DNA from 3 places in the Streptomyces sp. NPDC031100 genome. Region 3 is predicted to be linked to each of the others. Evidence: riboswitches for the same ligand, from Rfam matches in the RefSeq annotation. Region 3 holds a riboswitch; each other region holds the start of a gene.

Region 1 (4,471 bases), on a different contig from region 3:
GGCTGACCGCCGGAAACAAGCCAGCCAACGGGCAAGCCAGCCATCGGGGGAGACACCATCATGGCCACCGCACGCCGACGACTTCGCTCGGGCACCGTCATCCTCGGCGGCATGGGCCTGTTGGCCACCGCCCTGACCGCCTGCTCGTCCGACCCGGACAAGCGCTGCGTCGACCGGAACAGCTACCAGCTCACCAAGGGCTACAAGGTCGTCTCCGACAAGAACTGCAAGACGACCAAGGCCTCCGTGAACGGCGCCTGGTACTACGGCGGCAAGAAGAAGGGCTCCTGGGTCAAGGGCGGCTCCTTCACCAAGCCGAGCAGGGGCTCCGGCTCCGGCTCCGGTTCGCACGGTTCCTCGGGCGACAGCCACAGTGTCCACCGCGGCGGCTTCGGCGGCGGCCACGGCAGCTCCGGCGGCTGAGCGGAAGCAGCAGTCCCATGGAACGCCGTACGACCACCCCCCGCCCCGGCTGGCAGCAGACCGTCGAGGAGCAGGGGCTCGTCTATCCCCTCACCCGCCACCCCGACGGCGAACTGCGCCCCTACTGGGACGAGAGCGCCTACTACGTCTTCACCCTGGAGGAGGTCGAGGCGCTGGAGGAGACCGTCGAGGAACTGCACCGCATGTGCCTCGCGGCCGCCGAGCACATCGTGGCGAAGGACCGTCTCGCCGACCTCGGTATCACAGAGCCGCGCATCGCCGAGGCCGTCACCGAGGCCTGGCGGCGGCGCGCCGAACTCCCCTCCGTCTACGGCCGGTTCGATCTGCGGTACGACGGCACGGGCCCGGCCAAGCTGCTGGAGTACAACGCGGACACCCCGACCTCCCTGGTCGAGGCCGCCTCACCCCAGTGGTTCTGGATGGAGGAGCGCTTCCCCGGCGCCGACCAGTGGAACTCCCTGCACGAACGCCTGGTCGACGCCTGGCGGAAACAGGCCGGACTGCTCCCGCCGGGCAGCCCCCTGCACTTCGCGCACTCCTCCGCCGACGAACTCGGCGAGGACCTGATGACGGTCGCCTATCTGAAGGAGACCGCCGAACAGGCCGGCCTCGCCACCGACTGGATCTCCATGGAGGAGATCGGCTGGGACACCCTCTCCGGCCGCTTCGTGGACAACAGGCTCCGCTTCATCCGCAGCATCTTCAAGCTCTACCCGTGGGAGTGGCTCACCACCGACGCCTTCGCCGGGCACGTCCTCGACACCCTGGACAACGGCGGTGGCACCGGCAGCACCCTGTGGATCGAACCCGCCTGGAAGATGCTCCTGAGCAACAAGGCCCTCCTCGCCATCCTCTGGGAGCTGTACCCCGGCCACCCGAACCTGCTGCCCGCCTACCTGGACGGCCCCCGCGAGCTGGCGCGCTCGGCCGGCTACGTCGCCAAGCCCCTGCTGGGCCGCGAGGGCGCGGGCGTGACCGTCCACGAGCCCGGCGCACCCGCGGTCGTACGGGACGAGCCCTGCTGTTACCAGGCGCTCGCCCCGCTGCCCGCCTTCGACGGCAACCACGTCGTCCTCGGCGCCTGGGTCGTCCTGGACGAGCCGGCCGGCCTCGGCATCCGCGAGTCCTCGGGCCTGATCACCGACGAGTACGCCCGCTTCCTGCCCCACGTGATCCTCCAGGACACTCCTAGACCTCCAGCACCGCCCGCAGCTGGGCGAGACCCCAGTCCAGGTCCTCCTTGCTGATCACCAACGGGGGTGCGATCCGGATCGTCACGCCGTGGGTGTCCTTCACCAGGACACCCCGGTCCATCAGCCGCTCGGACACCTGCCGACCCGTACCGACCCTCGGCGCGATGTCGACCCCGGCCCACAGCCCGCGCCCGCGCACCGCCGTCACCGTGCCGGTGCCGAGCAGGGCGCCCAGCTCCCGGTGCAGATGCTCGCCTAGCTCTGCGGACCGCGCCTGGTACTCGCCCGTGCGCAGCATCGCGATCACCTCCAGCGCCACCGCACAGGCCAGCGGATTCCCGCCGAACGTCGACCCGTGCTCACCCGGACTGAACACCCCGAGCACCTCGGTGCTCGACACCACCGCCGACACCGGCAGGATCCCGCCGCCCAGCGCCTTCCCCAGCACATACACATCCGGTGCGACCCCCTCGTGCTCGCACGCGAACGTCCGGCCGGTCCGGCCCAGCCCCGACTGGATCTCATCGGCGATGAACAGCACGTCCCGTTCCCGGGTCAGCTCCCGCACCGCCGGCAGATAACCGGCCGGCGGGACGATCACCCCCGACTCGCCCTGGATCGGTTCGAGCAGGACCGCGACCGTGTTCTCGGTGAGCGCCTCCCGCATCGCGGTCAGGTCGCCGTACGGCACGATCTGGAAGCCCGGTGTGTACGGCCCGAAATCCGCCCGCGCCTCGGGGTCGGTGGAGAAGCTGATGACCGTCGTCGTACGGCCGTGGAAGTTGCCGCTCGCGACCACGATCTTCGCCATCTCGGCGGGTACCCCCTTGATCCGGTACCCCCACTTCCGGGCCGTCTTCACCGCGGTCTCCACCGCCTCGACGCCGGTGTTCATCGGCAGCACCATCTGCATGCCGCACAGCGCGGCCAGCTCGGTGCAGAACGCGGCGAACCGGTCGTGGTGGAACGCCCGCGACGTGAGCGTCACCCGCTCCAGCTGCGCCTTGGCCGCCTCCACCAGCCGCCGGTGGCCGTGGCCGAAGTTCAGCGCCGAGTACCCGGCCAGCAGGTCGAGGTAGCGCCGCCCCTCGACATCCGTCATCCAGGCTCCGTCCGCGGTGGCCATGACCACCGGCAGCGGGTGGTAGTTGTGCGCACTGTGGGCGTCGGCGGCGGCGATGAGCGTCTCCGTAGCGTTCACGGGAACTCCAGAGGGCCAGAGAGTCGGGATGCACCCCCCTTCTTATCCTCGCTCGCATGGTGGACGCGGGACCTGCGCGATCCGACGCGCCCGGTAGGCTGATCGACGGGCCGTGACTGGCGCGCTGGGATGGGACGGACCATCGGGGAGCGGCCCAGTGGGAAAACAGTGCCGTGCGCCTGGGCCGAACGTGAACGCTGTACGCACGCCGTCCGGAGGTCCCCATGCCAGAGCAGCCCCTGTCGACCGAGTCCACCGCCTTCCGTGCCGCCCTCGACGTCATCCGCGCCGTGGAGCCCCGGGTCGCCGACGCCATCGGCCAGGAGGTGCACGACCAGCGCGAGATGCTCAAGCTGATCGCCTCCGAGAACTACGCTTCCCCGGCCACCCTGCTGGCGATGGGCAACTGGTTCAGCGACAAGTACGCCGAGGGCACCATCGGCCGCCGCTTCTACGCCGGCTGCCGCAACGTCGACACGGTGGAGTCCCTGGCCGCCGAGCACGCCAAGGCGCTCTTCGGTGCCCGGCACGCCTACGTCCAGCCGCACTCCGGCATCGACGCCAACCTCGTCGCCTTCTGGGCCGTACTCGCCGACCGCGTCGAGGCTCCCTTCCTGGAGAAGACCGGCGCCCGCCAGGTCAACGACCTCTCCGAGGCCGACTGGGCCGAGCTGCGCCAGGCCTTCGGCAACCAGCGCATGCTCGGCATGTCCCTGGACGCCGGCGGCCACCTCACCCACGGTTTCCGCCCGAACATCTCCGGCAAGATGTTCGACCAGCGCTCCTACGGCACCGACCCGGCCACCGGCCTGATCGACTACGAGGCCCTGCGCGCCCAGGCCCGCGACTTCAAGCCCCTGATCATCGTCGCCGGCTACTCGGCCTACCCGCGTCTGGTGAACTTCCGGATCATGCGGGAGATCGCCGACGAGGTCGGGGCGACCCTGATGGTCGACATGGCCCACTTCGCGGGCCTCGTCGCCGGCAAGGTCCTGACCGGCGACTTCGACCCGGTCCCGCACGCCCAGATCGTCACCACCACGACCCACAAGTCCCTGCGCGGCCCGCGCGGCGGCATGGTCCTGTGCGACGACTCCCTCAAGGACCAGGTCGACCGCGGCTGCCCGATGGTGCTCGGCGGCCCGCTCCCGCACGTCATGGCCGCGAAGGCCGTCGCCCTCGCCGAGGCCCGCCGGCCCGCCTTCCAGGACTACGCCCAGCGCATCGTGGACAACTCGCGCGCGCTGGCGGAGGGCCTGATGCGCCGGGGCGCGACCCTCGTCACCGGCGGCACGGACAACCACCTCAACCTGATCGACGTGGCCACCTCCTACGGCCTCACCGGCCGCCAGGCCGAGGCGGCCCTCCTGGAGTCCGGCATCGTCACCAACCGCAACGCCATCCCGGCCGACCCGAACGGCGCCTGGTACACCTCCGGCATCCGCATCGGCACCCCCGCCCTCACGACCCGCGGCCTGGGCATCGCGGAGATGGACGAGGTGGCGGGCCTGATCGACCGCGTCCTCGGCACCACGCAGCCGGGCAGGACGAAGTCCGGCGCCCCCTCCAAGGCGGCCCACGTCCTGGAGGAGAAGGTGGCACAGGAAATCGCCCAGCAGGCGACGGACCTGGT
Region 2 (4,471 bases), on a different contig from region 3:
GCATGCAGATGATCGTGGTGATGAAGTTGACCGAGCCGAGGATGGTGCCGAAGCCGGAGAAGGCCAGACCCATGATCCACATGTCGGCGCCGATGCCCGGGCTGCGGACCGCGTCCGACAGCGGGGAGTAGGCGAACCAGCCGAAGTCGGCCGCACCCTGCGGGGTGAGGAAGCCGCCCACCGCGACGAGCGAGCCGAACAGGTACAGCCAGTAGGCGAACATGTTCAGCCGCGGGAACGCCACGTCCGGCGCGCCGATCTGCAGCGGCATGATCCAGTTCGCGAAACCGGCGAACAGCGGCGTCGCGAACATCAGCAGCATCACGGTGCCGTGCATCGTGAACGCCTGGTTGAACTGCTCGTTCGACATGATCTGCAGGCCCGGACGGGCCAGCTCGGCGCGCATCAGCAGCGCCATCACGCCACCGACCAGGAAGAACGCGAACGCTGTGACCAAGTAGAGCGTTCCGATCGTCTTGTGATCGGTGGTCGTCAGCCACCGCACGGCCCTGATGGCCCTGATGTTTTGGATCCTCTTCACGCCCCGCCTGTGTCCGCGCCCGGCCCCCGGGTCACACTCGGACGACGCGAGGAGCATCACGGAAGAAGGGTGTGACGATCCGGGGGGTGCCGGACACGAACCGAACATGAGCAACGACGAGATCTTCGCCGCTGCCTATCGCGAGCACTACTGGGCGGTCAGCCGCTATGTCGCCAGACGACTTCAGGGGCGGGCCGACGAGGTGGAGGAAGTGGTGGCGGAGGTGTTCACGGTGGCCTGGCGCCGCCGGGCCGACCTGCCCGCGACGCCGCTGCCCTGGCTGTACGGCGTGGCACGCAACTGCCTGGCCAACGCGGTACGCGGCTACGGACGGCGGCGCCGGCTGGTGGACCGGCTGGGCAACGACGAGGCCGCGCACGGCCGGCACATCGTGGACAGCCCCGACGCGGAGGCCCCCGGCGCCTGGGTGCACGACGCCCTGGCCCGGCTGCCCCCGGCGGACCGGGAGGTGCTGCGCCTCGCGGCGTGGGAGGAACTCGGCGCCGACGAGATCGCGGTCGCGCTGGGCTGCGGCAGACGGGCGGCGGCCATGCGCCTGCACCGGGCCCGGCGCCGCCTCAGAGCCGAGATCGACCGGATGCGGCCCGCTGTGGCAGCCGCGCCCGCCTCCGCCGACGCGACCGCCTGCAAGGACGACCGACATGGCTGACGAACTCGAACTCCTGCGCCGCGCCAACCCGGTGCCCACCGACGGCCCCCACTTCGGCGACGGGCCGCTGGACCACCGCGCCGAGCGGCGGCTGGAGCGGCTGCTGCACGAGGACCGCCCACGGCGCCGTATCGCCCCTCGGACCCGGCTGCTGTGGGGCCTCGCCGCCACCGCCGTCGTCCTGGTGACCGCCCTCACCGCGCTGCTCGGCGGCCCTGGCACCCCGCCCGCCCTCGCCGCGCCCCGCCCGCTGACCGTCCGGGCCCACTCCACGCCCGTACCCCTGAAGGAGCTGGTCGGCCTTGCCGCGGCGGCCGCCCAGGACGGCTCGCCGAGTCTGCGCAAAGGCACGCACGTGCAGTCGTGGAGCCTCAGCATGACCGACGGCAAGCCCCCCGTCACCCTTCCCGAGGAGCGGGTCGTGCGCTGGCGGGAGGACGACAGCCGCACGGAGCTGGTCGTCGCGACCGACCCGCGCCGTCCGGGCCGGCCGGTCGTCACCGACGAGGGCGGTGACCCGCGCGTGGTGGCGGACGGCCACGTCCTCGGCCGGACCACCTACCCGCCGAGCTGGAGCGACGCCCCGCCCGAGGCACGCCCGCCGCACGATCCGGCCGCCCTGCGCGCCTACCTTGCCGAGACCGTCGGCACCGACTCTCTACGCACCCCCGAACTCCTGGACGCCGTCAAGGAGTTGCTGGACCACTGGACCCTCGGCGCCCACGAGTCGGCGGCCCTCGTCCGGGTCCTGGCGGACGCCGAGGGGCTGCGGCCCGTCGGGCAGGTGACGGACCGGCTCGGCCGCCCGGGGCAGGCATACGCGTACGGGGGTGGGGGCGTCCGGCGCATGCTGATCCTCGATCCCCGCACCGGCGCCGTCCTCGGCCTGGAGACCACCTTCACCCGGGACGAGCCCGAGTACGCAGTCCAGGCCGGGGACGTCATGGAGTACAGCGCCTGGATGCGCTGACGAGTGCGCTGATCACACCCCGAGCTGCCGGGCGGCGGCGTCGACGGTCTGCTCCAGTAGCGTGGCGATCGTCATCGGGCCGACGCCGCCCGGCACCGGCGTGATCAGCGAGGCCCGCTCCACGGCCGATGCGAAGTCGACGTCGCCGATGTTGCCCGGGTTGTAGCCCGCGTCGACGACGACCGCGCCCGGCTTGATGTCCTGGCCCCGAATGAGGCGCGGTCGGCCGACGGCGGCCACCACGATGTCCGCCTCGCGGACCGCGGCAGGCAGGTCCCGGGTGCGCGAGTGGCAGTACGTCACGGTCGCGTCCCTGGCCAGCAGCAGCATGCCCACCGGCTTGCCGAGGATCGCGCTGCGGCCCACCACCACGGCCCGCTTCCCGGCGGGATCGACGTCGTACTCGTCGAGCAGCCGGATGATGCCGCCGGGCGTGCAGGAGACGAAGCCCGGCAGGCCGAAGCTCATCGTCGCGAACGAGGCGAAGGTGACGCCGTCCACGTCCTTCTCCGGCGCGATCGCCTCGAACGCGGCCCGCTCGTCGATGTGGTCGCCCACCGGGTGCTGGAGCAGGATGCCGTGCACGGCCGGGTCGGCGGACAACTCCCGCAGGGTGCCGACGAGTTCGGCGGTGGTCGTGGCGGCGGGCAGCGCCACGTGACGGGACTCGATGCCGGCCTTGCGGCAACGGTTCTGCTTCATGCGGACGTAGGTGACGGACGCCGGGTCCTCGCCGACCAGGACCGTGGCCAGACAGGGCGCGCTGCCCGTCCGCTCGGTGAGATCGGCAGCCTTCTTCGCGGTCTCCTCGACGATGCGGCGGGCGAGGGCGGTGCCGTCCATGAGGCGGGCCTGTGTCATCTGCACTCCTGAGCTGGTTGACCTTCATCGCCCAGGCGCGCGGCATCGACCACGGGCCGCTCCCCGGTGGTACTCCACCTCAGCGCCAGTCACGGCCCTCCCACAGCCTAGCCGAGAGTCCGGGCGGTGCTCAGGGCCTGTCCGGCGGATCATGCCGGAGACGCGGGACCTGGCACGCCCATCAGCCGGCCGCACCAGGCCCGCTCACCTGCGCCGACTTGGCGCCGCTTCCTTTCTCCGACCTGTTCCGTCGGACAGGCCCTGGGCCGCGTCCGCGGGCCCCGGGCACCATGGGGCCCGCCCCGGCGAGGAAGGCGTCCGCCTGGGCGGCCGGCCGGTCCGCGCCGATGGCCCCGGCCCGGCGGACGATCTCCGCCGCCAGCGCCACGGCGCCTGCCTCCTCACCCGCGTCCCGGGCCGGCACGGCCAGCAGCAGCTGCTGGGAGCGGGTGCCGGGCACCGTTCCGGCCCGGGCGCCCAGCGCGGTGGCCCGGCGCCGGCGCTCCCCGGCCGGCTCGTGGGCGCCGGCGTCACGGTCGTGGTCGCCGAGGTGCCGGAGCGCCTCGCGGGCCGGCAGACCGTCCGCGCCGCCCTCCCCGGCCCGCAGCGCCGCCGCGTAGAGCGTGGCTGCGGTCGCCCGCTCGGCGAAGTGGTTGTCCGTGACCAGCCTGCGGTACATCGATGCGCAGCCCCGCCGCACCTCCCCAGCGATCGGCGATGCTCAACTCACGTGCTGCAGCGAGGAGTTCATCGATGGACCGGCACGTGGCACACCGCCCAGGTCCGCCGGGACATCCTCCGACGGCCTGAAGCACTGGCAGTACGAGGTGCTGTCGGCGACCGCCGGCGGGTGCGGGTACGGCTCACCGAGGCCGGGCACGCCGCCTTCGAGGCGCATGCGGCAGCGGAGGACGCGGGTGAGGGCGCGCTGCTCGCAGCACTGACCGTAGAAGAACGGCGGACGCTTGCCGACCTGCTGCGGACACTGGTCCTGGCCGCCGAGGGCGCGTCCCCCGCGCCCGCCCCAGGGCCGCCCGGGCCGAGAAGGTCCAGGTCAGCCGGGAGGTGACCTGGACCCTCGCGACCTTCCTTCCTACTCGTCCCATGCCTGGATCAGGATCTGTTCGGCGATCTTCCCGTTCCGCAGAGTGATCATGGACTCGGCGAGGACACGGGTGCCGTCCGCGTACTCGCAGGACTCGGAGTAAGCGGCGTGGTCACCCTGGATGACGCACTGGTCCAGCTTGTGCGTCATGTCGCGGCTGTAGATGTCGTCGAGCAGCTCGGCTATCTCGCGCCGGCCGTGCAGGACCTTGGGCTGGCTGGGCTGGGTGTTGCGGTCGATGATGCGGATCTCCGCGTCGTCCGCGTAGAGGGCCAGCAGGGTGTTGCCCGTGTTCCCCTCTATGCCCCGACGCAGTGTCTCGGT
Region 3 (4,471 bases):
AAGGGGAGTTCTTGCCGCACTGCAAGTCGCCGTCCTCGACGGGCATCTCACCTCACACACGACCCTGTGCTGCGCGGGCTGTCCACACCATCCCCCTGACGGCTTCGACAACCCTGCATGAATGGGCGGAATCTCCGCCGGGCTTCGCTAGGGTCGTTGCACCGGCCACCGTCTTGTCATCCCCATAACGGGAACGGCTGGCCTCAGCCTTGAGGAGCTCGTATGCCCTACTACGACCTCGGCAGCCACGGCCGGCGCGTGACGACGTCGTCCTCCGAGGCGCAGACGTGGTTCGACCGCGGGCTGAACTGGACGTACGCCTTCAACCACGAGGAGGCCGTCCGCTGTTTCGAGGCCGCCGCAGCGGCGGATCCCCACTGTGCCATGGCCGACTGGGGCCTGGCCTACGCGCTCGGCCCCAACTACAACAAGCCCTGGGAGTCCTTCGACGAGCAGGACCTGGGGCGGACGGTGGAGCGTGCGCATGCCGCCGTGCAGCGCGCACACGCGAAGGCTGCCGGCGCCGCCCCGGTCGAACAGGCCCTCATCGGTGCCTTGCACGCCCGCTATCCGCGGGTCCAGGCCCCGGCCGCCGAGGACTGTTCCGTGTGGAACGTCGCCTACGCCGACAGCATGCGGGACGTCCACCGACTGGCGGCCGACGACCTCGACGTGGCCACCCTGTACGCCGACGCCCTGATGAATCTCACGCCCTGGAAGCTCTGGGACATCCGCACGGGCAGGCCGGCCCCGGGTTCGCGCACCACCGAGGCCAAGGCGGTGCTCGAACGGGCGATGGCCACGGAGGCGGGCGCGCGCCACCCGGGCCTGCTCCACCTGTACATCCACCTGATGGAGATGTCCCCGACGCCCGAGGTCGCCCTGCCGGTGGGTGACCGGCTGCGCGGTCTGGTGCCGGACGCGGGCCACCTCCAGCACATGCCGTCGCACCTGGAAGTGCTCTGCGGTGACTACCGCCGGGTGATCTCCGACAACGCCGAGGCGATCGCGGCCGACGAGAAGTTCCACGCCAGGGCCGGGGCGATGAACTTCTACACCCTGTACCGGTGTCACAACTACCACTTCAAGATCTACGGCGCGATGTTCCTCGGACGCTTCCAGGACGCGATCGAAACGGCGGACCGGCTCGAAGCGGCCGTGCCCGAGGAACTGTTGCGCATGGACAGCCCGCCCATGGCCGACTGGCTCGAGGGCTTCCTGGCGATGCGGGTGCACGTGCTCATCCGCTTCGGCCGCTGGGACGACATCCTCATCCTTCCGACACCTGCCGACGCGCAGCTGTACTGCGTGACCACGGCAATGCTGCGGTACGCGCGCGGGGTCGCTCTCTCGGCCACGGGCCGGATCGACGAGGCCGAGGCGGAACGTGAGCTCTTCCGCAACGCGGTCGCCCGGGTCCCGGAGACACGGATGCTGTTCAACAACACCTGCTCGGACATCCTGGCGATCGCCGCGCACATGCTGGACGGAGAGCTGGACTACCGCAAGGGGAAGTACGAATCGGCGTTCGCGGCACTGCGTCGGTCGATCGAGCTGGACGACGGCCTTCCCTACGACGAGCCGTGGGGGTGGATGCAGCCCACCCGGCACGCATACGGCGCGTTGCTCCTCGAACAGGGCCTGGTCGCGGAGGCCGAAGCCGTCTATCGCGCCGACCTCGGACTCGACGACACGCTGCCGCGCGCATTGCAGCACCCGGGCAACGTCTGGGCCCTGCACGGCCTCCACGAGTGCCTCGTGCGGCTCGGCAAGGAGGGAGAGGCACAGATCGTGGCCCAGCAGCTGAAGATCGCCGCAGCGATGGCGGACGTACCGATCGAGGCGTCCTGCTTCTGCCGCCTGGACGCGGTCACGGGCTCTGCGCCTGGGCGCGGCTGCTGTACCGGGGAGCAGTGACTATCACAGAGCGGAGCCCTGGCGAAGGCTTCGTGGACATCGGCTGCTCGCCAGGCCGTCGTGCCCGAGCCGGACGAGCCGTACGGCGAAGAGGGCAGCCGCCCGCTGGTCCTGGCCGTGCAGGGTGAAGGCCTCGGTGTCCGGGCGCCCGGAGGCTCAGGTCCTTGCGGAAGATCGGGTGGGCCGGCGGGCGCGCCGGGCGCCGGTGGGGACGCGACGGATCGTCACCACAACGGCGACGCACTGCCCGCCCGTGCGGGGGCTCCGCGAAAACAGCTCTGCCCCGGCTCCTGCCGCTAGAACCACCATGACTGCCGAGGCGGGTGCAGCGCGCGGCTGTGCGTCGTGCGACGTGCTTCATGCACTGCCGCCTTCGTCGGCGCGCCCCCAACCCGGGGACGGCGGCTGCGGCCAGGCCGGCAAACGCGGCAGAACTGTCGGCGGATGGTCGGATACGAGCCCGGCGGCGGAAGTCCGGCCGCTGAGCCAGCCGAGCAGTGCGTGTCCGGGGCCGGCGATCGCGGGGCCATCCGTGCAGAGCTCCCAGGACCGGCCGAGATCGACCGCTTCGACCGAGGAAACGGCGAAGCCTTGAGCCTTGAGTGCGGCGAGCGTGTCATCGAGTGCCCAGGAGACGTACGCGTCCGGCCAGTCCGTCGTGCGGTAGCCGAAGTCCAGGTCCAGGTGGTGGGTTTCAAGTTCCCGCCGACACCGCTGGAGGGTGTACCGGGCCGGGTGCCGCCAGCCTGCCAGGGCCGTGACCATGCTGTCCCACGCCGCCGCAGGCATGTCCTTCGACTCCGCCACGAGCTGCGCCAGGCGGTCATGTACCTCGGCGACGAGTTCGGCGGCGGGCAGCGCGGCGGTCTCCTCCATCGCCTGCACCAGGGCGGCCACACCCCTGCGCGGCCCCGGTTCGGCGCCCGTACGGGCCAGGCGCAGCAGCCACACGTAAGCGTCGGCGGAGTGGGCCACATGGGCGAGCACATGGCCACGCGTCCGGCCCTCGAGCCGCGAGGGGGCTCGCAGTTCAGCATCGGTCCGGCCGACGACGGCCCTGGTAATCCGGCCACTGGACCGGACGACGTCATCGATCAGGCCATCGATGTCGGCCGTACTCATCGCAACGGGACCGGCCACGCGCACTCCTGAGCGTCACAGTGAATCGCCCAGACGCGCGGCACAGACCATGACGGCCGAGCCGCTCCCCGGTGGTACTCCACCCTCAGCGCCAGTCACGGCCCTCAGCCACCCTAAAGGGTGACGACTCCCGAGGACAGGCCACAAACGCCTGCACGTCCCTGGGCGCAACTACGAGTACGGCATGGCCTCGCTATACGCGGACATGGGCGGACGCGACTGCGGAGTTCGGTGCTCCTTCTGTGCTCTTCGGAGGAAGCAACCCTCTGTCCGGAAAGACTCTCGGCTACCTCAGCGAAGATCTGAAGCAGCCGATGGTCGTCTTCCACCTTTGGAACGGCGGCGCGCCCGGGCCGAACCTACAGCAGGCCCACTGCAGGGACGGCGACGTTGAGCGGCCCCAAGCTGATGGGATCCGCAGGGTTGTACAGGACTCCACCGGTGAGCGACTCATCAGGGTTGTCACCCGTGGGCGGCGGCAGGAACTGCGTAGGGCCAGGAACCAGGCCACCCACCGGAAGAGCGTCGAAGCGAGGGGCGGCTGCCGAAACGTTGGACGCGGATAGGCCGAGGCCGCCAACAGCGAGAAGCGTGATGGCCGCAATCCGGGAAGACTTGATCATATAGATCCTTCGAAGCGCTTTTACCATGGCACGACGCGTCTCGACCCAACAGACGGGCATTGCGCGCCCGCCATGTCAACGCGCCGGTCGTCCCCTGGTGACGCCTCGCACGTCTGCTCCCCCCAAAGCCCGTCATCCGACCGGTACATCTGCGCCCCACTCACCCCGTCGTTGACGCGCTCCTGACAACGCACTGATTCCATGGCACTCTGCCCCACGCACGTCTATCCGCACCGCTCTTCGTTCCCCCACCCTGCCCGGACCCGATCAGTCCGGGCACGGCAGAAGGAGACATGCGTGAGACGCCATCGCACAACAACGGGAATTCTGCTGGCCGTTGGTGCCCTGTTCACAGGCGGCCTCGTCGACGCCGGTGCCGCCAACGCGGCCACCCCTGAAGCCACTTCTGGGCACTCGGTGGCAGCCCGTACCGCCTCTGCAGCCGAACAGCACAAGTCCCGCACCTTCTGGACGCCCGAGCGGATGCGCAGCGCCACCCCGCTCGATCTGCTGCTGACCTCCAAGGCCGCCAGGAGCCTGAAGGCTTCCCGGACCGAGAGGCAGGCGACGACGGTCGAACCCACCGCCGCCCCGGCCTCCTTCCCGCAGGCAGGTGGCCCGTGGACCGGCGGCGGGGCCGTCATCACGACGTCGGGCCGGGTGTTCTTCACGTTCCAGGGGCGTACCGCGTCCTGCACCGGCGACGCCGTGACGAGCCAGAACGCCAGCACCGTCATCACGGCCGGACACTGCGTGAAGTATCAGGGCAGCTGGCACACCAACTGGGTCTT

Evidence for each region. Region 3 has a riboswitch for ZMP and ZTP ahead of ACZ5DS_RS34005 (maleylpyruvate isomerase family mycothiol-dependent enzyme). Riboswitches for the same ligand answer to the same signal wherever they lie in the genome.
Region 1: another riboswitch for ZMP and ZTP. It lies ahead of ACZ5DS_RS30825 (glycine hydroxymethyltransferase); the one in region 3 lies ahead of ACZ5DS_RS34005 (maleylpyruvate isomerase family mycothiol-dependent enzyme).
Region 2: another riboswitch for ZMP and ZTP. It lies ahead of ACZ5DS_RS21440 (bifunctional 5,10-methylenetetrahydrofolate dehydrogenase/5,10-methenyltetrahydrofolate cyclohydrolase); the one in region 3 lies ahead of ACZ5DS_RS34005 (maleylpyruvate isomerase family mycothiol-dependent enzyme).

The regions. Positions count from the first base shown of each region.
Region 1 covers NZ_JBVIGN010000012.1:176,038-180,508, reverse strand. Annotated here, with positions in the region: gene ACZ5DS_RS30840 (hypothetical protein) at 61-423, shown strand; partial or broken gene ACZ5DS_RS30835 (glutathionylspermidine synthase family protein) at 441-1,622, shown strand; gene rocD (ornithine--oxo-acid transaminase) at 1,633-2,838, opposite strand; ZMP/ZTP riboswitch at 2,941-3,030, shown strand; gene ACZ5DS_RS30825 (glycine hydroxymethyltransferase) at 3,063-4,471, shown strand, end outside.
Region 2 covers NZ_JBVIGN010000007.1:240,929-245,399, reverse strand. Annotated here, with positions in the region: gene ctaD (aa3-type cytochrome oxidase subunit I) at 1-598, opposite strand, end outside; gene ACZ5DS_RS21450 (RNA polymerase sigma factor) at 648-1,211, shown strand; gene ACZ5DS_RS21445 (CU044_5270 family protein) at 1,204-2,181, shown strand; gene ACZ5DS_RS21440 (bifunctional 5,10-methylenetetrahydrofolate dehydrogenase/5,10-methenyltetrahydrofolate cyclohydrolase) at 2,194-3,042, opposite strand; ZMP/ZTP riboswitch at 3,065-3,145, opposite strand; gene ACZ5DS_RS21435 (hypothetical protein) at 3,224-3,721, opposite strand; gene ACZ5DS_RS21430 (nuclear transport factor 2 family protein) at 4,136-4,471, opposite strand, start outside.
Region 3 covers NZ_JBVIGN010000014.1:250,603-255,073, reverse strand. Annotated here, with positions in the region: gene ACZ5DS_RS34010 (tetratricopeptide repeat protein) at 223-1,917, shown strand; gene ACZ5DS_RS34005 (maleylpyruvate isomerase family mycothiol-dependent enzyme) at 2,275-3,039, opposite strand; ZMP/ZTP riboswitch at 3,078-3,166, opposite strand; gene ACZ5DS_RS34000 (trypsin-like serine peptidase) at 3,978-4,471, shown strand, end outside.